4 regions of the Pseudomonas cerasi genome follow, and region 4 is predicted to be linked to each of the others. Evidence: predicted binding sites of a transcription regulator. Region 4 holds the regulator's gene; each other region holds the start of a gene.

Region 1 (6,013 bases), on a different contig from region 4:
AACGTGGGCGATGATGGCGATGTTGCGTAGATTTTCGATCACTTGTGTATCTCGATCAGAGGATTCGGTCTGCTGACTGTTTAAAGGCAGCGATTAACTATTTCGAGTCGGCAAAAGCCGTTACGGCATGACGACTGGTGTCGGGGGGCCGGTGACGCAAGCCACAGGCAAACAGCCCCGGGCACTTAGCTCGGTCGATATACGCGCACATTGGCATGTCCCTCACTGAGCAAATGGTGGGCATGCAGGCGACTCATGACGCCTTTGTCGCAATACAGCAGGTACTGGCGCGTGTCATCCAGTGCCTTGAAACGGCTGTTCAATGCGTAGAACGGCAACGTCTGTATCTCCACGCCAGGCACCTGCAACGGCTGGTCTTCCTGGGCATCCGGGTGACGGATGTCGAGGATCACCTGACCGGCCAGCGCCTGGCTGACTTCTTCTATATCGACATTGCGGCTCAGATCGTCGATGACCCGATCGATCGAAACCAGCTTCGCGCGTTCGAGCGCCTGCTCGAGAATCGCCATGTCGAACTGTTTTTCTTCGTACTCAACGCGATTTCGCTTGGCGTTGGTCTTGGGGTTGACCGAAATCACCCCGCAATATTCAGGCATGTGCCGGGCGAAATCAGCAGTACCGATTTCAGTCGCCAGGTCCACGATGTCCTGCTTGTGGGTGGCAACCAGCGGCCGCAGGACCAGCTTGTCGGTCGCCGCGTCAATCAGCGACAGGTTGGGCAGCGTCTGGCTGGCAACCTGGGAAATCGCTTCGCCGGTCACCAGCACATCGATTTCAAGACGATCGGCCACGGCGGATGCAGCGCGTAACATCATACGCTTCAAAACTACACCCATATGACTGTTATCGACTTTCTGCAGAATTTCTCCGAGAACTTCCTCGAACGGTACGCTGACGAACAGCACGCGCTGAGAACTGCCGTACTTCTTCCAGATGAAGTGCGCGACTTCCATCACGCCCAGTTCATGGGCTCTTCCGCCCAGATTGAAGAAGCAGAAGTGCGCCATCAGGCCGCGGCGCATGATCTGGTAGGCCGCAACGGTCGAATCGAACCCGCCGGACATCAATACCAGGGTCTGCTCCAGCGCGCCCAGCGGGTAACCGCCCATGCCCTGATGCTGGTCATGAACGACAAACAACCGTTGGTCGCGAATTTCCATGCGCACCACCAGATCGGGCTTTTTCAGCTCGATTCCGGCCGCGCCGCACTGCATGCGCAACTTGCTGCCGACGTATTTCTCGACGTCCATGGAGCTGAAGTCGTGTCGGCCGGCGCGCTTGCAGCGCACTGAAAACATCTTGCCAGGCAACAGGTCGGCGTAGTGCAGTTTGCACTTCGCAACCACGTCATCCAGATCGCCCAGCGGGTACTCGGCGACCTGCAGAAAGTTGGCGATGCCTGGCATGCAGCTCAGCCGCTCCCTGATGCCCTGCAGCACTTTGGGGTCGGTCAGCCGGGTTTCGACCTCAAGGTTGTCCCATACGCCACCCACGACAATGTCCGCGTCCAGTTCACGGAGCACGGTACGAATGTTCTTGCCCAGTTGCCGGATGAACTTCTTGCGCACCGGCGGGCTTTTGATGGTGATTTCTGGGAAAACTTTAACGATTAGTTTCATGGAAACGGAGCGTGAGGTGCCGACCAAAAAAGGGGGGCGCGGATTATAGCGGAAATTGCTCAAGGTTTAACCAGTTATCGTACACGCAATCACCGATGCACCAAAAAGAGTCGATGCACCAAATTGCAGCGCCATAAAGGTGCGTGTTTTTCCTGCGCGGTGCGTTTTCGCCCCCTGAAAACCAGCGTTTGAGGCAAAAAACCCAACACGGGGCACTGGCATGCAAATTGCTCCCTTGTGAGGCAGGTTGCCTTGGCAGAGTATTTGCGCCGGCATCACCCAAATTCAAGGGACCACAACTCTATCAAGTCGGTCTCTAGCCACCCGGAGGACACCATGTCGAAGTCGGTTCAACTCATCAAAGATCATGACGTTAAATGGATTGATCTGCGCTTCACAGACACCAAGGGCAAGCAGCAGCACGTCACCATGCCTGCGCGCGATGCACTGGAAGACGATTTCTTCGAAGTCGGCAAAATGTTCGACGGTTCCTCCATCGCTGGCTGGAAAGGCATCGAAGCGTCCGACATGATTCTCCTGCCGGATGACGAAACCGCCCTGCTCGACCCGTTCACCGAAGAGCCAACCCTGGTTCTGGTGTGCGACGTCATCGAACCTTCGACCATGCAAGGCTACGACCGCGACCCGCGCGCCATTGCCCACCGTGCCGAGGAATACCTGAAGTCCACCGGTATCGGCGACACCGTATTCGTAGGTCCGGAGCCAGAGTTCTTCATCTTCGACGAAGTGAAGTTCAAGTCCGACATCTCCGGTTCCATGTTCAAGATCTTCTCCGAACAGGCTTCCTGGATGACCGACGGCGACGTCGATGGCGGCAACAAGGGCCACCGTCCGGGCGTCAAAGGTGGTTACTTCCCGCTGCCACCGGTCGACCACGACCACGAAATCCGCACCGCAATGTGCAACGCTCTGGAAGAAATGGGCCAGGTCGTGGAAGTTCACCACCACGAAGTGGCAACTGCCGGCCAGAACGAAATCGGCGTGAAATTCAACACGCTGGTCAAGAAGGCTGACGAAGTTCAGACCCTCAAGTACTGCGTGCACAACGTTGCCGACGCGTACGGCCGTACCGCTACTTTCATGCCCAAGCCACTGTACGGTGACAACGGTTCGGGTATGCACGTACACATGTCCATCTCCAAGGATGGCAAGAACACCTTCGCAGGCGAAGGCTATGCCGGTCTGTCCGATACCGCCCTGTACTTCATCGGCGGCATCATCAAGCACGGCAAGGCTCTGAACGGCTTCACCAACCCGTCGACCAACTCCTACAAGCGTCTGGTCCCTGGCTTCGAAGCCCCGGTCATGCTGGCCTACTCGGCCCGTAACCGTTCCGCGTCGATCCGTATTCCTTACGTCTCCAGCCCGCGCGGCCGTCGTATCGAAGCACGCTTCCCGGATCCAGCGGCCAACCCGTACCTGGCATTCGCTGCCCTGTTGATGGCTGGCCTGGACGGCATCCAGAACAAGATCCACCCTGGCGACGCAGCTGACAAAAACCTGTATGACCTGCCGCCTGAAGAGGCCAAAGAGATCCCACAAGTTTGCGGCAGCCTGAAAGAAGCCCTGGAAGAACTGGACAAGGGCCGCGCGTTCCTGACCAAGGGCGGCGTTTTCAGCGACGACTTCATCGATGCCTACATCGAGCTGAAAAGCGAAGAAGAAATCAAGGTTCGCACCTTCGTACACCCACTGGAATACGAGCTGTACTACAGCTGCTGATCCAGCCACGCCAGCGTTGATGGCGTAACAGGAGACCTCCTTCGGGAGGTCTTTTTTTGCCCGGAGTTTACCGCGTGAACTTTTGTTCACCCCGCAACGCTGGCTCTGCCCGGTCGCCTGGAGTTAAATCTGCATCTCCCCACCGAACCGAGATGGAACTGCCATGCGCCTTATCCTGGCCACTTCCCTGCTGACAATGACGTTCATGTCTTCCTGCTTCGCCTTCACTGCCGAGCAGAAGCCTTCTGCACTTGAACCCCTGCTGCAAGCGATCAGCGAGCGCCTGACCATCGCCGATCAAGTTGCCCTGAGCAAGTGGGACAGCGGCAAGGCGGTCGAGGACCCGCCACGCGAGCTGCAAGTGATCAACGCCGCCCAGGCCCGCGCTGCCGAGTTCAAGCTCAACCCCGATGATGTTCAACGTCTGTTCCGCGCCCAGATCGAAGCCAATAAACAGGTGCAGAACGCCCTGCTCGCCCAGTGGCACGCGGCAGGCAAAGCGCCCGACACAGTCAGGCTCAGCCTGGTCGATGACATCCGTCCGAAGCTGGATCGCCTGCAGACCCAACTGCTCCAGGCCTACGCGGACTTCCAGCCACTGCGCAAGGCGGAAACCTGCCAGATGCAACTGGATGCGGCGCTGAAGCGTTATCAGACCAACCCGATTCACGATCAGGCGCTGGTACTGGCCACTGCCGACCTTTGCCCTGCGAAACTCTGACACATCAGGCAGATAGCGCAGCATAGGGCGATGTGTTCTATGCTGACGGCCAATCTTGCCCTACTGTCGAGAGTCTCATGCGTCAAAGTCTGATTTGCCTGCTGCTGTTGATCAGCCTGCCCGCGCTGGCGCAGATCTATAAGTACACCGATGCGAACGGTAACACCGCGTTCAGCAACCAGCCGCCCAACGGGGCCAAGACCGAAGTGGTCGAGTTGCCGCCACTCAACAGCATAGAAACGCAGACGCCTTCCAGACCGGTCGTCAACAGTGCGCCGCAACCAGCCCCTGTCGCACCACCCTCGCAGCCGCAAACGGCCTATGACGTACTGGAACTCACCGACCTGCCCACCGACGAAGCGTTACGCGCCAACAATGGCACGTTCATCATCGGCGTGAAGATCCAGCCGCGTCTGCAACCGACTCACAGCCTGCAACTGCTGCTGGACGGCAACCTGTACGGGCAGCCCTCCAACCTGCCGCGCTTTCAAGTGGTCAACGTAGATCGCGGCGAACACAGCTTCGCGGTGGTCGTGAAAGACGGCGAGCGGATCATTCAGCAGAGTGAAACCATCACCCTGACCGTACAGCGCGTACACCTCGGCAAGCCATGAGCAGACACACGATGCGCCGTCTGCTGACCTGCCTGTTGCTGCTGTTGACGCTGCCCGCAGCGGCCGACGTCTATACCTATATCGACGCGCAGGGTAATCGGGTGTTTACCGACCAGCCGCGCAAGAACGCCACCCGCGTCGACATCGCGCCCAGCAACAACATGACCGGCACACCGCCGACCCGGACCTTGAAGGCCCACCCTGCCAAACCTGCAATAAAGCCGATGTTTCATTACCAATTGCTGAGAATTCTGGTGCCCGAACCGGACGCCACCCTGGTCAATCCCAGTGGCGACCTGATCGTTACCGTCACCAGCGAACCGGTGTTACAGGACGGGCACAGCTATCGATTGCTACTGGATGGTGTTGCCGTCGGCCAGGCCGGCCGCAGCCCGGTGTTCCCGTTGAGCAATGTCGATCGTGGCACGCATCAACTGTCGGTAGAGATTTTCGACGAACTTGGCCGTGTGCTGGAAAAAACACCGAACCAGCCCTTTCACGTGCAGCGCATTTCCCTGGCGCAAAAGCGCGCGACTCACCCCTGCAAAGAGGATGACTACGGTGTGCGGCCGGAGTGTCCGCTCAAGGACAAGCCCGAGCCCAAAAGCAGCATCCTGCCCTTCTTCTGATCTCGCCAAAACGCCAGCACCTTTTTGGTGCGCCCAATGACTGCCTGCGCAACAATACAGCCCAATCTGGTTCAGGAAGCCCGGCCGGGTAGCGCCGTATGCGGGCACGCTTTGCAAAAACGGCCCGACTTTGCAGATAAAACGCTTCTTTTCGGAGCCTTGGTTTGTTTTTTGCAACTTCACTGACACAGCACCGTATTGGTGGCTTTGCTCCTGCTGGCGCAGACCAGCCAGCACCAGCATGGCGCGACTGCAATGTGCCAAAAGAGGTCAACACGATTCATGACTATCAGCGATGCGCTGCACAGACTGTTACTGGATAACCTGACCACTGCCACCATTCTGCTCAACGCCGACTTGCGACTTGAGTACATGAACCCGGCAGCGGAAATGCTGCTGGCCATCAGCGGGCAGCGTAGCCATGGGCAATTCATCAGCGAGCTGTTCACCGAGTCGGCCGAAGCATTGAGTTCGCTGCGTCAGGCAGTCGAACAGGCTCATCCTTTCACCAAGCGCGAAGCGATGCTCACTGCACTGACCGGTCAGACCCTGACTGTCGACTATGCGGTGACGCCTATCCTCAGCAAGGGCGATACCCTGCTGTTGCTTGAAGTACACCCGCGTGACCGGTTGTTGCGCATTACCAAGGAAGAGGCCCAGCTGTCC
Region 2 (6,013 bases), 830 kb from region 4:
CTGCTCGGGGATTTCACCGGACATGGCTTGCCGGCTGCGGTGGGTGCGATGCCACTTGCAGAAGTGTTCTACGGCATGACCGCCAAGGGCTATGGCCTGGTTGAAATCCTCCGTGAAATGAACGCCAAGCTCAAACGCATCCTCCCGGTCGATATGTTTTGTTGTGCGACGCTGCTGTGTATCAATCTGCCGCAGCGGCAGGTCGAGGTCTGGAGCGGTGGCCTGCCCGACGGCTACCTGTTGCGCGGCGCGCAGGGCGAGCATGTGCCGCTGGCCTCGAATCATCTGCCATTGGGCGTATTGAGCGTCGATGCCTTCGACGCGCGCACCGACGTGTATCCGTTGGCGCCGGGTGACCGCATATTTCTGCTGTCCGACGGCGTGCTTGATACCAGTAACAGTCAGGAAGAGCTGTTCGGCGCGCAACGTCTGCGACAGGTTCTGTCTGCCAATCGCGAGCCGCACTTGCTGATCGAGGAGATCCTCGTGGCGCTCAACGAGTTTGGCGGCAAGGCGCGTGACGATGTCAGCCTGTTGGAGGTCAGCGCTGTCGAGGCGCCGCTGGAAAATTTGCCTGTCATGATGTATTCGGACAGCGGCGCCTCCAGCCCGCTGGACTGGTCGGCCAGTTTCGAGTTTCGTGCCTCGACGCTCAAGCGTTTCAACCCTCTGCCTTATGTCCTGCAATTGCTGCTGGAGGTACATGGCCTGCGTGATCAGGGTGCCGCACTGCACATGGTGCTCGGCGAGCTGTACAGCAATGCGCTGGAGCACGGTGTGCTAGGGTTGGATTCGGCGCTCAAGCACGATGCAACGGGGTTCGCGCTCTATTATCAGCAGCGGGCAGAGCGTCTCGACAGGCTGCAGTCAGGCTTCATCCGGGTGAGCCTGCAGGTCGAAGCGGTCGAGCAGGGCGGTCGGCTGACCCTCAGTGTCGAGGACAGCGGCCAGGGTTTCGATGTGGAAAAGACCCGGACGCTGACGCCTGCCAGCAATGAACTGTATGGTCGCGGGCTGCATCTGGTCTGTGAATTGAGTCGCGAGGCCAGGTGGTCCAGGGATGGCAGGACCGCCTGCGTGGAATTTTGCTGGGAGGGAGTGGCATAATCCCCGCCTGGAGTCTTGATCAAGGAGTGAACAAGTGTCGATTCATCTGGATTACAGCGTTTTGACTGCCTTGCAGGAGGTCATGGAGGACGAATATCCAACCTTGCTGGATGTTTTTCTCAAGGATTCCGAGCAGCGTATCGCGCAGTTGCGTCTGGCTGTCGGGTCGCGCAATCCTGATTTCCAGGAACTGAGCCTTAACGCTCACAGTTTCAAGGGCAGCAGCAGTAACATGGGCGCCTTGCAGCTTTCCGAGCTATGTCGCCAGCTCGAGGAGCAAGCCCGCCAGCAGCAGTTCGCAGGTCTGGCAGAATTGATTGGCACAATCGACAGCGAATACATGACGATTCGCGGGTTGTTCAATTCCGAGCGGCAGCTGTTCGTCAGCTGAGCCCTGAAGTCTCCCTCGATTCCCGTTATGGAGATCATTTAAAAATTGGCCCGCATATTGCTAGCTACTCTGGTAAGGCGATAACCAGCAGCTGATGCGGAGACCGAAATGCCCCTTGCTACCAATGCGCTTCTTCAGGCCACAACCTCTGTGACCGCCAGGTCCGGTGTGGCCAACAATGCGGTCAAGTCTGCTGACAGCAGCAAGGACGGGGCCTCCAGCTTTTCCAATGTCTATGCAAAGCAGGCGAAAGACACCGTCCCTGCGCGTGACGATGCGCCCGTAAAACCAGCTCGCGACAAGACCGCGCCTGACAAGGACAAGGTTGCCGCTGGCAAGGACAAGCCTGCAAGCGATCAGACGAATGCCGCCGACAAGTCGAGCGTTGCCGATAGCGGCAATGATTTGCCAGCCAAGTCGGCAAGTGCGGATGATGATGCGGCGCATTCCGACTCGAAGCAGGACGATGCGCAGGCCTCTGCCGATCCGGCGCTGACTGAGGGCCAGGCGGTCGTCGATCCGGCCCTTGACCCGGCATTGCAGGCAATGGCCGCACAGGCTCCCGCGGCGCCTGTAGCCAAGGCACCACCAAGTGCGGAAGTTGTCACCGCACCAGTGGTCTCGGCGCTCACCACCGCTCAGGCGGCACCGCCAGTCGTGGCCGAAGACGCCTTCAATCCCGACGCCGATCCGCTGGACGGTCTGGATGCCGTGCAGTTGGCGCTGGAAAACGCCACTGCCAAGACTCAACTGGCTGCGCAGAACGCCCAGGCTGCCAACAAGGCGACGCCGAGCAACGCTGAAGCTGACCCCAATCAGAATATCGTCAATAACCTGTCGGTCCTGAGCGAGCAACTTCCCTCCGAAGGCAGCAGCACTGAAAGCAGTGACAAGTCATTCAGCGGTTTGATCGGTGAGGGTCTGAAGGATGTCAAAGGCGCCGCCGGCGACACGCGCGTCGACAACTTTGCCGATCGCCTCGCTGCGCTCAGTCAGGCCGCGCAACCCGCACGCGCGGCGGCAGCACCTGCCGCGCCCTTGATGAACCAGCCGTTGGCGATGCATCAAAGCGGCTGGACCGAAGGCATCGTCGACCGCGTCATGTACCTGTCGAGCCAGAATCTCAAGACCGCCGATATCAAGCTGGAACCTGCCGAACTCGGTCGTCTCGATATTCGTATCAACATGGCGCCTGAGCAGCAGACCCAGGTGACCTTCATGAGCGCCCATATGGGTGTACGTGATGCACTGGAAAGCCAGATGTCGAAGTTGCGTGAGTCGTTCGTGCAGCAGGGGCTTGGCAACGTCGACGTCAATGTTTCCGACCAGTCGCAACAGCAGGCCCAGCAACAGGCTCAGGAGCAGGCCAGCCGTGCCCAGCGCAGCGGTCGTGGCGGTGGCATGAGTTCCAGCGATACCTCCGATGAAATCGCAGGCATCGATGCAGCCATACCGGTCAGCCAGCCAGCGGCACGTGTGATCGGCACCAGCGAGATCGATTATTACGCGTGAGGCTCTTGAGTTGCATGGCAGCCGCGACGCGATGTCATGCATTGCATGAACTTGATGGCGCAGAAATGCTTTTTTAACGCGATGGCACAGACGACCCAGATTGCGACGTAAGTGACAGGGCGAAGGAGCCCGACGAGGTCGGGCCGGAAACGGAGTTGCGGGTTGTGCCTACTTTGGCCCCATCAAAGCAGGTCGCCGAGGGGCGAAAAGGTGATTTGAGTCGAACCTCAATCCACCTGAGAACGAAAAACCATTGTGTGACGCGAAGCGTCACGAACTGCATTCCCACGCGGAGCGTGAGGACGATAGTCGTGGCAGCCGCGACACGACGTCATGAACTGCATTTCCACGCGGAGCGTGGGGACGATAGTCGTGGCAGCCGCGACACGACGTCATGAACTGCATTCCCACGCGGAGCGTGGGGAACGATAGTCATTAGCTCCCGAACTGTGCCTTTAGCCAAACTGCCCTAAAGTGCTTTCACAAGAATCACGATCCCTCCGCGCCCAGGCGCGTAACCGTTTGTGTCCAATACATCTCCGCCTCGTACAACTCTGGCATAACACTTGCTCTGCCTCTGTCACGTATTGAAGAACCTCTTGAATAGTGACGGATTATTGGCATGGCGCAGAGCGAAGAAGTTAAAGACCCCGCGACCACAGGCAAAGGTAAAGGCAAACTCAAGCTCATTATCATCGCCGTCGTGGCGCTGCTGCTGGCCGTAGGCTTGTCGGTGGGCGCGACCTGGTTCCTCATGCACAAGAGCGAAAGCAAGGAAGATCCAGCGGCGGCCGCAGCAGCAGCCAACGTCAAGCCAGTGGCGGTGTTCGAACCGATGACCCCGGCCTTCGTGGTCAACTTCAACGCCAATGGCCGCCAACGCTACATGCAGGTGAGCATCACCATGCTGGGCCGTAACGCAGCCGACATGGAAGCGCTGAAGGTCCACATGCCATTGATCCGCAACAATCTGGTCATGCTGTTTGCAGCCATTCCCTTCGAATCGCTGGCTTCGCCGATCGGCCAGGAAATGCTGCGTCAGAAAGCGACCGCCAGCATTCAGGAAGTCGCGCAGAAAGAACTCGGCAAGACTGTGATCGAACAGCTGCTCTTCACTAACTTCGTATTGCAGTAGGACTCTCACATGGCCGTGCAAGACCTGCTCTCCCAGGACGAGATCGATGCGCTGCTGCATGGCGTCGACGATGGGATGGTCCAGACTGACAACAACAGCGAACCTGGGAGTGTCAAAAGTTACGACCTGACCAGCCAGGACCGGATCGTCCGCGGACGCATGCCGACGCTGGAAATGATCAACGAGCGCTTCGCCCGCTACACACGCATCAGCATGTTCAACCTGCTGCGCCGCTCGGCGGACGTGGCGGTGGGCGGTGTTCAGGTCATGAAGTTCGGTGAGTACGTGCATTCCCTGTACGTGCCGACCAGCCTCAATCTGGCCAAGATCAAGCCGCTGCGTGGCACCGCGCTGTTCATTCTTGACGCCAAGCTGGTGTTCAAGTTGGTGGATAACTTTTTCGGCGGTGACGGTCGTCACGCCAAGATCGAAGGCCGAGAGTTCACGCCAACCGAACTGCGTGTCGTGCGCATGGTGCTGGATCAGGCGTTTGTCGACCTCAAGGAGGCCTGGCAGGCGATCATGGAAGTCAATTTCGAGTACATCAACTCGGAAGTGAACCCGGCCATGGCCAACATCGTCGGGCCGAGCGAGGCTGTAGTGATCTCCACCTTCCACATCGAACTCGATGGCGGTGGCGGCGATCTGCACGTGACCATGCCGTACTCGATGATCGAGCCGATCCGCGAAATGCTCGACGCCGGTTTCCAGTCCGATCTGGACGACCAGGACGAGCGCTGGGTCAACGCGCTCAAGGAAGACGTGCTGGACGTCAACGTTCCGCTCACCACGACCATCGCCCAGCGCCAGTTGCCATTGCGGGACATCCTGCACATGCGCCCTGGTGATGTGATCCCTGTGGAACTGGGCGATTCGCTGGTCTTGCGTGCCAATGGCGTACCTTCGTTCAAGGTCAAGCTTGGCTCGCACAAGGGCAAGATGGCCCTGCAAGTAATCGAACCCATAGCGCGACGCTGACCAGTCTGGTCAACGTCGGAAATTGTTGCGTAACTGAAATACTGCGTGCAGAGGACAACCGATGGCTGATGAAAACGATACGATGTCTGCTGAAGATCAGGCATTGGCGGATGAGTGGGCTGCTGCATTGGGCGAAGCTGGCGACAGCCAGGCTGATATCGATGCGCTGCTGGCTGCGGATGCCGGAAATTCGGGTAGCCGGATGGCGATGGAAGAGTTTGGCAGCGTGCCGAAAAGCACCGGTCCGGTTTCTCTGGATGGTCCCAACCTGGATGTGATTCTCGACATTCCGGTGTCGATCTCCATGGAAGTGGGCAGTACCGACATCAACATCCGCAACCTGCTGCAGCTCAACCAGGGCTCGGTGATCGAACTGGATCGTCTGGCAGGCGAACCCCTTGATGTGCTGGTCAACGGCACACTGATCGCGCATGGCGAGGTGGTGGTGGTCAATGAAAAGTTCGGCATCCGTCTGACCGACGTGATCAGCCCGAGCGAACGCATCAAGAAGCTGCGCTAAGTGAGGCGCTGGCTGAGTGTTCTGCTGACCCTGCCATCGCTGGCCTGGGCCGCCGAACCCGCCGTTCAGGCGGCGCCTGCACAAGTGGCCAATACGGTCTCCGGCGGTATGGGCGGGCAGGTGGTGCAACTGCTGTTCGGTCTGATCCTGGTGATTGGCCTGATTTTCGTACTCGCGTGGCTGATGCGCCGGGTGCAGCGCGTCGGGCCGAACAGCAATCAGGTGATCGAGCTGGTGAGCTCGCGCGCGCTGGGGCCGCGTGATCGGCTGGTGCTGGTGCAGATCGGCAATGAACAAGTGCTGCTGGGCATTACGCCCGGGCGAATCACGCCTTTGCATGTGCTCAAGGAGCCCGTGCAGGTGCCGGTGC
Region 3 (6,013 bases), on a different contig from region 4:
CAGGCGTGCTCCAGCATCCCGACCTTGTTCAGCAATTCGTAGGCCTGCTGCTTGAGCTCGGGGACCGGCGCCAGGCGGTGATAACGCGGGGCCAGCAGCAGGTTGTTCAACACCGTCAGGTGCGGAAACAGGTTGAAGCTCTGAAACACCATGCCGATGTTCAGGCGGTAGGCGGCGTTCTCCACGTAACGCGGCTTTTGCGCGCCCTGGCGAACCAGGTGAATGAATGGCTGGCCGTTGATCTTGATGTCGCCGTTGTCGATCTGCTCAAGGCCATTAAGCAGCCGGATCAGCGTGGTTTTGCCCGAGCCTGATGGGCCGATCACCGACACCACCTCGCCGGAATTGATCTGCAGGCTGACCGCACCGAGCACCTCGATGTCGTTGTACGCCTTGTGCAGTCGCGTCGCTTGCAGTGCCGGCCCTTCGAAGTCGATGACAGGACGAGCGACAACCGCCGATTTGCGGCTGGCCAGCTCAAGCATTTCGGCGTCCGGCGTGCGGGTCACCTTGTGCTGCGTGACGTCCAGATAGCGCTCCAGGCGTTTGAGCAGGAAGTCGAATACGGTCACGATCAGCACGTAATAGAACGCCACGGCCGCCATGGTTTCCATCACCAGAAAGTTCTGCGAATACAGGCGCTGACCGACCATCAGGATCTCGGTCAGCGAGATCACTGAAACCAGTGAACTGAGTTTGACGATGGAGATGTATTCGTTGGTCAGCGACGGCAGCGCCACACGCAGCGCCTGCGGGATCACGATCCGCCATTGCGTGCCCACGAAACGCAGGCCCAGTGCCCGGGCAGCTTCGGTCTGGCCCTTGGCGATGGACAGCAGGCCGCCGCGATGAATTTCCGCGACGTAGGCCGTTTCGCACATCACCATGGCAATCAGGCCGGCCCAGAACGGATTGGCCAGCACCGCCGAGGTAGCGGGTACTGCCTGTGGCAAGTTGTAGACAAAGATCAGCAGTACCAGTAACGGCAAACTGCGAAATAACCAGATATAGGCTTTGGCCGGCAAGTTGATCAGCGGCAACGATGATTGTTTGGCCAGCGCCAGAACAAAACCCAGAACAATACTGATAACCCAGGTCAGTACACTGAGTTGAATGACCGTCCAGGTGGCCATCCAGAATTCCGTATCGCTGAACAGGCCAAACATGTATTTCCAATCAAACGTCATTGTCGGCTCGCTCGGCAAATTGAATAGTGATGGGCGACGTCCTGTTGAAGTTGAAACGGGACGCTGTCCGTTTGCCCTTCTGAAGCCATCATGATTGATGCCAGGTCCGGCCGCCAAATAGTAAGTTTTGGCCCGCAGCATAGGAAAATCCTAAGCAGAGATGCCTGTATTCATCTCCAGGGCGGCAGCGCGTTGAAAAGGCTTAGTGATGCTTTAGTGTCACACCGAGTGGATTGCACACTTTTAGGGCGATTGAATAAAGACGCCGCGATAATCGCTCGTAATAGGTGCGCCGCCCGCATTTGCGGGCTTGTCTGGCAAGCGCCTATTATTTAGGGATGCTGCTGAATGACCATGGCCAGCGGCGGGCTCAACTAATACCGCAAGACGCAAGCGGCTGGCACGCTCCTCGCTAAGCATAGGTAAAAGCTATTCAAGTGCAGCCGTCCAGGGTCTGCTCAGCACGAGGTAACACGTGGCTCACTTCACCTTGAAACAGCTCAAGTATTTCGTGACAGCGGTCGAAATGGACAGCATTGCCGAGGCCTCGCGACAGTTGCATATTTCGCAGCCGTCTATTTCCGTCGCCATCAAAAACCTCGAAGAAGCCTTCAATCAGCCGCTGTTTGTCCGTCACCACGCTCAAGGTGTTTCGCTAACTTCCGGTGGCGGGAAAGTGTATGAGAAAGCCAAGGAGTTGCTGCGACTTTCCGAAGAGCTCGAACAAAACTCCCGGGCTGAAAACAAACATGTCTCCGGCACTATCGCCATTGGCTGTTTTGAATCGGCCGCCCCGCTTTACATGCCCAGACTGGTGGCCGGTTTCAAGCGCTTATACCCGGACGTCACCATTCAGCTCTATGACGGCGAGCAACATGAACTGATGCACGGGCTGCACCGTGGGCGCTTCGATCTGGCGTTTCTGTACGACCTGGAACTGGGAACCACGATCAACAAGGAGGAATTGAATGCACCGCACAAGCCCTATGCGCTGCTGCCGGCAGCCCACCCTCTGGCGAAGAAAAAAACCGTGACCTTGCTGGAGCTGAGCCACGAACCGATGATCCTGCTCGACGCCGTACCCAGCAGGACCTACTTCATCGATATCTTCACGGAAAAGGGCTACGCGCCGGTGGTCGCGTACAGTTCACCATCGATCGAAATGGTGCGCTGTATGGTCGGCCAGGGCCTGGGGTTTTCGGTGCTGGTCACGCGCCCAAGAACCAACATGACCTACGACGGCGAGCTGCTGGTGCAGCTCGATATCGAAGACGACATGCCCGCCTCCACCCTGGTCATGGCCTACCTGCGCAACAACCAGCCAACCCGTGCGACACGCCTGTTCATGGATTACTGCCGGACCATCGAGCTGGCACCGCCTGCAGCCTGAAGGCGCTTGCGAAGCGTGCAACGAATGCTGGCTGAACCTGCAACTGACTCACCACCTGGGCAAGACAGAAATGGAAAAGGCCGTTCAGATTCGCGAGCAGGTCAGGTGCCTGGCTCGCTGTGCATGACAATGTTCAGCGCTGCAGCGCACTGACTGCAAAACAAGGAAAGCTTATTCGGCTTTTTCAGGCCCTGCGGCCCCGGCGGCCTTTTCTTCCAACTCGGCCATCTTGGCCTCCAGCGCTTCCAGGCGGGCGCGGGTGCGGGCGAGGACGGCCATCTGGCTGTCGAACTCTTCACGGCTGACCAGATCCAGTTTGCTGAAGCCGCTTTGCAGCAGGGCCTTGAACTGGGTTTCGAATTCGCTACGCGGTACAGGCGTTTCGCCATTGAACAGGCGAGAGGCGTGGCCGCTGAGAGCGTCAAGAAAGGCTTTGGGCGCGAGCATGGTGATTTTCCTGAATCAGAGGGCGGCAGTGTAACACGCAGTGTCTATAGTCACTTCCAGGTGCGCGATGCACGCTTATGGAGCGCCATGACGGGCACATGAGCACCATTGCTGTGCATTCGCTCCTTGATGGACCCTGCAAGGTCGTGCAAAACCAGCCCAAGAGCCTGTATTCAATGAATATTCGCGAGATGGCAAGCTTTCTGCTTAGTGGCTTATGACCCATGCACTGATGCAGTCGCTGTGACGAATGCAGTGCGGCAGGCGGAGCGGGGAAGTGTTTCGTCAGAAGCGGTTTTCTGGAGTTGGTCTGGCCTGATCAGGCGGCCAGCACGTTACAAAGCCAGACACTGCGCTTAGACTTGAGTCGGGTTTGTTTTCCTGGGGCAAGTCCACCAAATTCGGGAGAAAGTTTTCATGAAGCTAGTCACTGCCATCATCAAGCCGTTCAAACTGGATGACGTGCGCGAGTCGTTGTCTGAAATCGGCGTGCAGGGCATCACCGTCACTGAAGTCAAAGGCTTCGGGCGTCAGAAGGGTCACACTGAGCTTTATCGCGGTGCTGAATACGTCGTCGACTTCCTTCCCAAAGTGAAGATCGATGTCGCCATCGATGACAAGGATCTGGATCGTGTCATCGAAGCCATAACCAAGGCTGCCAACACTGGCAAGATCGGTGACGGCAAGATTTTCGTGGTCAATCTGGAACAGGCCATCCGCATCCGTACCGGCGAGACCGATACAGACGCTATTTAAGCCGCCAAACCCAACGCCCCAGGAGAAAACAATATGACTCTGCGTCAATTCGCAGGGCTCGGTGCCCTGTTGTCCCTCGCATTACCTGGTCTTGCCCTGGCGGCTGACCCAGTGGCCGAGCCGGTGCTGAACTCTGGCGACACTGCATGGATGCTGACCTCGACCGCTCTGGTCCTGTTCATGACCATCCCCGGTCTCGCGCTGTTCTACGGCGGCATGGTTCGTTCCAAGAACATTCTGTCGGTGATGATGCAGTGCTTCGCCATTACCGGCCTGATCAGCATCCTGTGGGTCGTCTACGGCTACAGCATCGCGTTTGACACAACCGGCATGGAAGCGGGCGTCGTCAACTTCAATTCCTTCTTTGGCGGTATGGGTAAAGCGTTCCTGGCAGGTATCACGCCGGCAAGCATTACCGGTCCTGCTGCGTTGTTCCCTGAGGCGGTGTTCGTCACCTTCCAGATGACCTTCGCAATCATCACCCCTGCCCTGATTGTCGGTGCTTTCGCAGAACGCATGAAATTCTCCGCGATGCTGGTGTTCATGGGTATCTGGTTCACTCTGGTCTACGCGCCAATCGCCCACATGGTCTGGGGCGGCGTCGGTGGTTTGCTGTGGGACTGGGGCGTTCTGGACTTCGCTGGCGGCACCGTCGTACACATCAACGCCGGTATAGCCGGTCTGGTGGCCTGCCTGGTACTGGGCAAGCGCAAAGGTTTCCCGACCACACCGATGGCACCGCACAACCTGGGTTACACCCTGATCGGCGCAGCGATGCTCTGGGTCGGCTGGTTCGGCTTCAACGCCGGCTCCGCGGCTGCAGCCAACGGCACTGCCGGTATGGCCATGCTGGTTACTCAAATCGCTACCGCGGCCGCCGCACTGGGCTGGATGTTCGCCGAGTGGCTGACTCACGGTAAGCCAAGTGCTCTGGGTATCGCTTCGGGCGTGGTTGCCGGTCTGGTTGCCATTACCCCTGCCGCCGGTACCGTTGGCCCGATGGGCGCTTTGATCATCGGTCTGGCAGCGGGCGTGATCTGCTTCTTCTGCGCAACCAGCCTCAAGCGCAAGCTGGGCTACGACGACTCCCTGGATGCGTTCGGCGTTCACGGCATCGGCGGTATCGTCGGCGCGATCCTGACCGGCGTGTTCGCAGCACCTGCACTGGGCGGTTTCGGCACCGTGACTGACATCGGTGCTCAGGTCTGGATTCAATTCAAGGGCGTTGCGTTCACCGTTGTCTACACCGCAATCGTGACCTTCATCATCCTCAAGGTGCTGGATGCGGTCATGGGGCTGCGCGTCACCGACGAGGAAGAGTCTGTCGGTCTGGACCTTGCGCAACACAACGAGCGTGGCTACAACTTGTAAGCTTCGGCCTACGTAAAAAAGAATGCCCGGTCTCCGGGCATTTTTTTGTCTGACGTTTGTGGATATACCGCCGCTTTTTGCTGTCATTGATCTTGCCCGTGTCAATGATTTCGGCACCGTGACGCAGCGCAGGTAACGAGGTTGCGACAGTCTTCGTCAACTTGCAGGGAAGCCGGTTTATTGCGCGCTTTGCTTTTTTCTCAGTCGAGTTAGAATGCGCGCCGAAGGTGCGGAGAACGGTATGTGGCATCAATCCAGGATTGCCTTGCGGGCCAGGCCCCGCGGGTTCCATCTGGTGACTGACGAGATAGTCGCGGGTTTGCCCGCATTACGCGATTGTCGTGTCGGGCTACTGCATGTATGGCTGCAACATACCTCGGCTTCGTTGACCGTCAACGAAAATGCCGATCCGGCGGTACGTCGCGACTTTGAGCGTTTTTTCAACCGTCTGGTGCCCCAGGGCGTGGACGGCTACGAACATGACGACGAAGGCCCTGATGACTTGCCAGCGCATTTCAAGGCCAGTCTGCTGGGCTGCCAGTTGCTGTTGCCGGTTACGGCTGGGCGACTGGCGCTGGGCACCTGGCAAGGTATTTACCTGGGCGAACATCGAGACGCTGGTGGATCTCGTAACGTCCTGGCCACCCTTCAGGGTGAGTAGACATCACCGCTGAGATCAGCGGTTGTTGAATTTTTCCGATCGCCTTAGCATTTCCGGGCGGTTGGGCTATAACTAATCAGCTTTCGCAAGTCATGAGGTACAACATGAGCGACGACGACGATATTAAGGATGATCTGGAAGACGATCTGGACGGCGAAGAAGACGATGGTCTCGCAGCTGCCTCCCCGGAAGACGAAGCAG
Region 4 (6,013 bases):
GGGCATCGAACAGATCACTGCGCGACAGCTCCGGCAGATTCTGGCCATTGACCCACACCTGCCCCTCGCTCGGGCGCAACTGGGCACCCATCAGGCGCAACAGGGTGGTCTTGCCGCAACCTGACGGCCCCATGATCCCGGTAACCTTGCCGCGCGGAATACGAATATCAACGTTATTGAAAATGCTGCGCGCACCGCGTTTGAAAGACACACCTTTCAACTCGACCGCATAGGCGTCATCAGGACTCATCTAAACTCCTTGCGATACAGCTTCCGCCTTGAGCCGTCGGTTTTTGAACACCGACAGGCTGTCCAGGCGTGCCGAACAGGCCGCGAACTATATCACCGCAGCCACCCGCCCCCAAGAAGAGAACCGAGCGGTTCAGGTATTCGCTGAATTATTCTGTACCACAATGTTATGGCCACAGGCTTGAATACAGACCCGCAGGTACGTAGGAAATTCGTTTAAAAACAACACAACGACGATCAGACGTGAGGGAATCGTTCATTACCGCTATAATCGCCGCCTTTCAGCAGGCTGACCCTTTCCAGACATGAACCAATCCAGTGACCTGATCCAATCGGCGCAACGCACCATTCGCCTTGAGATAGAAGCCATGCAAGGCTTGCTTGAACGTCTTGACGGCGATTTCGTGCGCGCGTGCGAAATGATCCTTGCCAGCAAAGGGCGCGTGGTCGTGGTCGGCATGGGCAAGTCCGGACATATCGGCAACAAGATCGCTGCCACGCTGGCGAGCACGGGCACCACCTCTTTTTTCGTGCATCCGGCCGAAGCCAGCCATGGCGACATGGGCATGATCACCCGTGACGACATCATCCTGGCCTTGTCGAACTCTGGCAGCACCAACGAAATCGTCACCCTGCTGCCACTGATCAAGCGCCTGGGCATAAAGATGATCAGCCTGACCGGCGACCCCGAGTCCATTCTGGCCAAGGCTGCCGACATCAACCTCAACGCGCATGTCGTGCATGAGGCCTGCCCGCTCAACCTGGCACCGACGTCCTCGACAACCGCCGCACTGGTCATGGGCGACGCCCTCGCCGTAGCGCTGCTCGACGCCCGCGGTTTCACCGCCGAAGATTTCGCATTCTCCCATCCGGGCGGCGCATTGGGTCGTCGCCTGCTGCTCAAGGTCGAGAATGTGATGCACTCCGGCGAATCACTGCCCAGCGTGCAACGCGGTACCCTGCTGCGCGACGCACTGCTTGAAATGACTCGTAAAGGTCTGGGCATGACCGCCATCGTCGAAGCCGATGGCACCCTGGCCGGCATCTTCACGGACGGTGACTTGCGCCGGACGCTGGACCGCCCTGTCGATATCCGCCAGACCATCATCGATGAGGTCATGACGCTTCATGGCAAGACCGCCCATGCCGAGATGCTCGCCGCCGAGGCGCTGAAAATCATGGAGGACAACAAAATCAGTGCGCTTGTTGTCGTAGACCAGAACGACCGGCCGGTTGGCGCATTCAACCTGCAGGATCTCCTGCGCGCAGGCGTCATGTAATGGAAACCGAAATAATGACCCAGGATCTCATGCAACGCGGCAAGGCCATCAAGCTGGCAGTCTTCGACGTCGATGGCGTGCTGACCGATGGCCGCCTTTACTTCATGGAAGACGGCAGCGAGATCAAGACATTCAATACCCTCGACGGCCAAGGCATTAAAATGCTGATAGCTTCGGGCGTCACCACGGCGATCATCAGTGGCCGCAAGACCGCGATAGTCGAGCGCCGGGCAAAGAGCCTGGGCATTGAACACCTGTTCCAGGGGCGTGAAGACAAACTGGTAGTGCTGGACAAGTTGCTGGCAGAACTCAATTTGAGTTACGAACAGGTCGCCTATCTGGGTGATGATCTGCCAGACTTGCCCGTCATCAGACGCGTCGGTCTGGGCATGGCAGTGGCCAATGGTGCCAGCTTTGTACGCGAGCATGCACACGGGATAACCAGGGCGCGAGGCGGCGAAGGCGCAGCGCGCGAATTCTGCGAACTGATTCTGAGTGCGCAAGGCAACCTTGAAGCGGCTCACTCCGCCTATTTATAGAAGCCATTATGTTCACTAAAAAAATTCGCAAGTTCCTGCTTCTCGGGGTACTGGCGCTGCTACTGGCAGCGGTCGGCTACTGGAACATCAGCCCGGAAAGCTTCATGGACCAGCCTGATGCGTCGATTGACGACACGGCGATCGACTACTATGCGGTCAATACTCGCAGCGTGCAGTATCTGCCAGATGGCACACTTCAGTACGACATGACATCCGACAAGGTCGAGCATGTGAAGGCCACAGATGTGAGCCTGCTGACGACACCCAATCTGAACATGTACCGCGGCGGAGCATTTCCGTGGCACGTGCAAAGCAAACGAGGTGAAGTTTCGTCCGGGGGCGATCAGGTCGAGCTGATGGATTCCGTTCGTGTTGAGCGCACCGATGAAAAACAGCGTACGACCATTATTACCAGCAGTCGCATGACCGTATTTCCTCAGAAGGAATATGCGGAGACCGACCAAGACGTTAGAATCGACGGCGCGGGCGGTGTCACTACGGCCAAGGGAATGAAAGCGTATTTGAAAGACAGCAGGATGGACCTGCTGTCCAACGTAAGAGGACAGTATGAGGCTCGTTAAAACTCTTCCTTTATTGCTCGGCCTGGGCGCAGCACTGGGAAGCGCGAGCGCCTGGTCCCTGCCAACCGACCGAGATCAGCCTATCCACATCCAGTCTGACGATGCTCAGCTCGATGACAAGAAAGGCGTGGCGACTTACAAGGGCAATGTCATCATCACTCAGGGCTCGATGAAAATCACGGGCAACACCGTGACGATCACGCGTAATGCCCAGGGCGAAGTCGACGTATTCACCTCGGTCGGCAATCTGGCCTACTACGAGCAGAAGCCTGCCGTGGACAAGCCGATCGTGCAGGCCTATGCCGTCACCATTCAGTATTACGCCGGCCAGGACCGTATCGTCCTGATCGACAAGGCCAAGGTCATCAATGATGGCAACACCTCGGAAGGCGAGAAAATCGTCTACGACACGGTCAGACAGGTCGTCAGCGCCGGTCGGGCCAATGGCGGCGCCAAGGTGACCACACCACGTCCGCGTATCGACATGGTCATCCAGCCGAAAAAGAAAACCGATCAACCTCAGAAGGCCCAGTAAATGGCGACGCTCAAAGCCCAGCATCTGGCTAAAAGCTACAAAAGCCGGCAGGTCGTGCGCGATGTGAGCATCTCCATCGACAGCGGCCAGATCGTCGGCCTGCTGGGCCCGAACGGCGCCGGCAAGACCACCTGCTTCTACATGATCGTGGGTCTGGTCCAGGCTGATCAGGGTCGTGTGCTGATTGACGATCTGGATGTCAGCCATCAACCCATGCACGGTCGCGCCCGCGCGGGTATCGGCTACCTGCCACAGGAAGCCTCGATCTTCCGCAAGCTCTCGGTGTCCGACAACATCATGGCGATTCTCGAGACCCGCAAGGAGCTCGACGCCGGTGCACGTCGCAAGGAACTGGAAAGCCTTCTGCAGGAGTTCCACATCACCCATATCCGCGACAACCTGGGCATGAGCCTGTCGGGTGGTGAACGTCGCCGTGTGGAAATCGCCCGAGCCCTGGCCACCGCGCCGAAATTCATCCTGCTGGATGAACCATTCGCAGGTGTCGACCCTATTTCGGTAGGCGACATCAAGCAGATCATTCACCATCTCAAGGCCAAGGGTATCGGTGTGCTGATCACCGACCACAACGTCCGGGAAACACTGGATATCTGCGAAACGGCCTACATCGTTAACGATGGACAGCTGATTGCGGAAGGCGACTCCGAGACCATTCTGGCGAACCAGCTGGTGAAAGAGGTCTACCTCGGCCACGAGTTCCGCCTTTAATCGTCTGCCCCTTTGCGCTTCGCAGCCGATTGATGCCTACGCAGTGTATTGACAACATTTTATTTGTCATATCACTCTAGGCAAATGCACAGGTTTCAGGCATATAATTTGCTTAATTTGGCGCCACGGCGCCTGTAGTAGATGGCGCATGCGCGCCGGCGAATAAGGTGTTTAGCCCCTGCCATGAAACCATCGCTAGTCTTGAGAATGGGCCAGCAGCTGACGATGACACCGCAGCTGCAACAGGCAATCCGCTTACTTCAGCTTTCAACTCTGGATCTTCAGCAGGAGATCCAGGAAGCGCTGGAGTCAAATCCTATGCTGGAGCGGCAGGAAGAAGGCGACGACTTCGACAACTCCGACCCGCTTGCCGACAACATCGAACAAAAGCCCAACCCCGACGTTCAGGAACCGACCTATCAGGAATCCGCGCCTACCGTGGACAATCTTGAAGACGGTGAATGGAACGAGCGCATTCCCAACGAGCTGCCCGTCGATACCGCATGGGAAGACATCTACCAGACCAGCGCCAGCAGCCTGCCAAGCAACGATGACGACGAGTGGGACTTCACCACACGCACCTCCGCCGGTGAAAGCCTGCAAAGCCACCTGCTGTGGCAGTTGAATGTTGCGCCGATGTCCGACAAGGACCGTCTGGTGGCGGTCACGCTGATCGACTGCATCAACAATCAGGGCTACCTCGACGAGACGCTCGATGAGATTCTCGAGTCGTTCGACCCTGAGCTGGACATCGAGCTCGACGAGATCGAAGCCGTACTGCATCGCATCCAGCAGTTCGAACCTGCCGGCATCGGTGCTCGCAATCTGAGCGAATGCCTGCTGCTGCAACTGCGCCAGCTGCCAGCGAAAACGCCGTGGCTGACAGAAGCACAGCGCCTGGTCAGCGACTACATCGATCTGCTCGGAAGCCGCGACTACGGCCAGCTGATGCGGCGCATGAAGCTCAAGGAAGACGAGCTGCGCCAGGTCATCGAGCTGGTGCAAAGCCTCAACCCGCGTCCAGGCTCGCAGATCGAATCCACCGAAGCCGAATACGTCATTCCGGACGTGATCGTGCGCAAGGACAACGAACGCTGGCTGGTCGAACTCAATCAGGAGTCGGTGCCACGCCTGCGGGTCAATCCGCAATACGCGGGCTTCGTGCGGCGCGCTGACACCAGCGCAGACAACACCTTCATGCGCAATCAGTTGCAGGAAGCGCGCTGGTTCATTAAAAGCCTGCAAAGCCGCAACGAAACACTGATGAAGGTCGCCACGCAGATCGTCGAACACCAGCGCGGTTTCCTCGAGTACGGCGACGAGGCCATGAAGCCGCTCGTCCTGCACGACATTGCCGAGGCAGTTGGCATGCACGAATCGACTATCTCGCGGGTGACCACGCAGAAATTCATGCACACCCCACGTGGCATTTACGAGCTGAAATACTTCTTCTCAAGCCATGTGAGCACCTCCGAGGGCGGAGAATGCTCGTCCACGGCAATTCGCGCAATCATCAAAAAACTGGTTGCGGCGGAAAATCAGAAAAAGCCGTTGAGTGATAGTAAGATCGCTGGTTTACTGGAGGCACAAGGCATTCAAGTAGCCCGTCGCACAGTCGCCAAGTACCGTGAGTCTCTCGGGATCGCCCCTTCCAGTGAGCGTAAGCGACTGATGTGATGCAGGCCGAGCCACAGCGTCCCAGTGGCAGGCGCCATGCCTGCCTCTTTATGCACTGGCAAAGGAGAAAGCTGTATGCAAGTCAACATCAGTGGACACCAACTGGAAGTGACCAAACCCCTTCGTGAATACGTTGAGCTCAAGCTCAAGAAGCTCGAAGGGCATTTTGACAAGATTACCAACGTGCAGGTCACGATGACGGTCGAAAAGCTCAAGCAAAAGATCGAAGCCACGTTGCACATCCATGGTGGAGAGGTCGTTGCCAATGCTGAACATGATGACATGTACGCTGCCATCGACCTGCTCACTGACAAGCTAGACCGACAATTGCTCAAGCATAAGGAAAAGCAGCAAAGCATCCTCAAAGGTGCGGCCGCTCGCTAACGCCCATTTAATGATCCGAATCGAAAATATCCTGACCCCCGG

Evidence for each region. Region 4 encodes sigma-54, which starts transcription at its own class of promoters, with help from an activator protein. Its sites were predicted from a motif close to ANTGGCATNNANNTTGCTNT; they were not measured.
Region 1: a site for sigma-54 is predicted at 1,855-1,874, ahead of glnA (glutamate--ammonia ligase). Genes of this name have one in related genera too.
Region 2: a site for sigma-54 is predicted at 1,543-1,562, ahead of PI739_RS10275 (flagellar hook-length control protein FliK). Genes of this name have one in related genera too.
Region 3: a site for sigma-54 is predicted at 3,215-3,234, ahead of glnK (P-II family nitrogen regulator). Genes of this name have one in related genera too.

The regions. Positions count from the first base shown of each region.
Region 1 covers NZ_JAQJVM010000004.1:272,008-278,020, forward strand. Annotated here, with positions in the region: gene typA (translational GTPase TypA) at 1-42, opposite strand, end outside; gene thiI (tRNA uracil 4-sulfurtransferase ThiI) at 186-1,640, opposite strand; gene glnA (glutamate--ammonia ligase) at 1,977-3,383, shown strand; gene PI739_RS22950 (chorismate mutase) at 3,547-4,104, shown strand; gene PI739_RS22955 (DUF4124 domain-containing protein) at 4,182-4,718, shown strand; gene PI739_RS22960 (DUF4124 domain-containing protein) at 4,730-5,347, shown strand; gene glnL (nitrogen regulation protein NR(II)) at 5,630-6,013, shown strand, end outside.
Region 2 covers NZ_JAQJVM010000002.1:252,881-258,893, reverse strand. Annotated here, with positions in the region: gene PI739_RS10285 (fused response regulator/phosphatase) at 1-1,107, shown strand, start outside; gene PI739_RS10280 (Hpt domain-containing protein) at 1,142-1,498, shown strand; gene PI739_RS10275 (flagellar hook-length control protein FliK) at 1,607-3,010, shown strand; gene fliL (flagellar basal body-associated protein FliL) at 3,633-4,145, shown strand; gene fliM (flagellar motor switch protein FliM) at 4,155-5,123, shown strand; gene fliN (flagellar motor switch protein FliN) at 5,185-5,643, shown strand; gene fliO (flagellar biosynthetic protein FliO) at 5,644-6,013, shown strand, end outside.
Region 3 covers NZ_JAQJVM010000003.1:313,167-319,179, reverse strand. Annotated here, with positions in the region: gene PI739_RS17670 (amino acid ABC transporter permease/ATP-binding protein) at 1-1,187, opposite strand, end outside; gene PI739_RS17665 (LysR family transcriptional regulator) at 1,714-2,577, shown strand; gene PI739_RS17660 (accessory factor UbiK family protein) at 2,749-3,024, opposite strand; gene glnK (P-II family nitrogen regulator) at 3,442-3,780, shown strand; gene PI739_RS17650 (ammonium transporter) at 3,814-5,151, shown strand; gene PI739_RS17645 (secondary thiamine-phosphate synthase enzyme YjbQ) at 5,393-5,812, shown strand; gene sutA (dormancy-specific transcriptional regulator SutA) at 5,917-6,013, shown strand, end outside.
Region 4 covers NZ_JAQJVM010000002.1:1,080,423-1,086,435, forward strand. Annotated here, with positions in the region: gene PI739_RS13945 (ATP-binding cassette domain-containing protein) at 1-250, opposite strand, end outside; gene PI739_RS13950 (KpsF/GutQ family sugar-phosphate isomerase) at 555-1,529, shown strand; gene PI739_RS13955 (KdsC family phosphatase) at 1,529-2,068, shown strand; gene lptC (LPS export ABC transporter periplasmic protein LptC) at 2,077-2,649, shown strand; gene lptA (lipopolysaccharide transport periplasmic protein LptA) at 2,636-3,184, shown strand; gene lptB (LPS export ABC transporter ATP-binding protein) at 3,185-3,910, shown strand; gene PI739_RS13975 (RNA polymerase factor sigma-54) at 4,094-5,587, shown strand; gene hpf (ribosome hibernation-promoting factor, HPF/YfiA family) at 5,663-5,971, shown strand; gene ptsN (PTS IIA-like nitrogen regulatory protein PtsN) at 5,982-6,013, shown strand, end outside.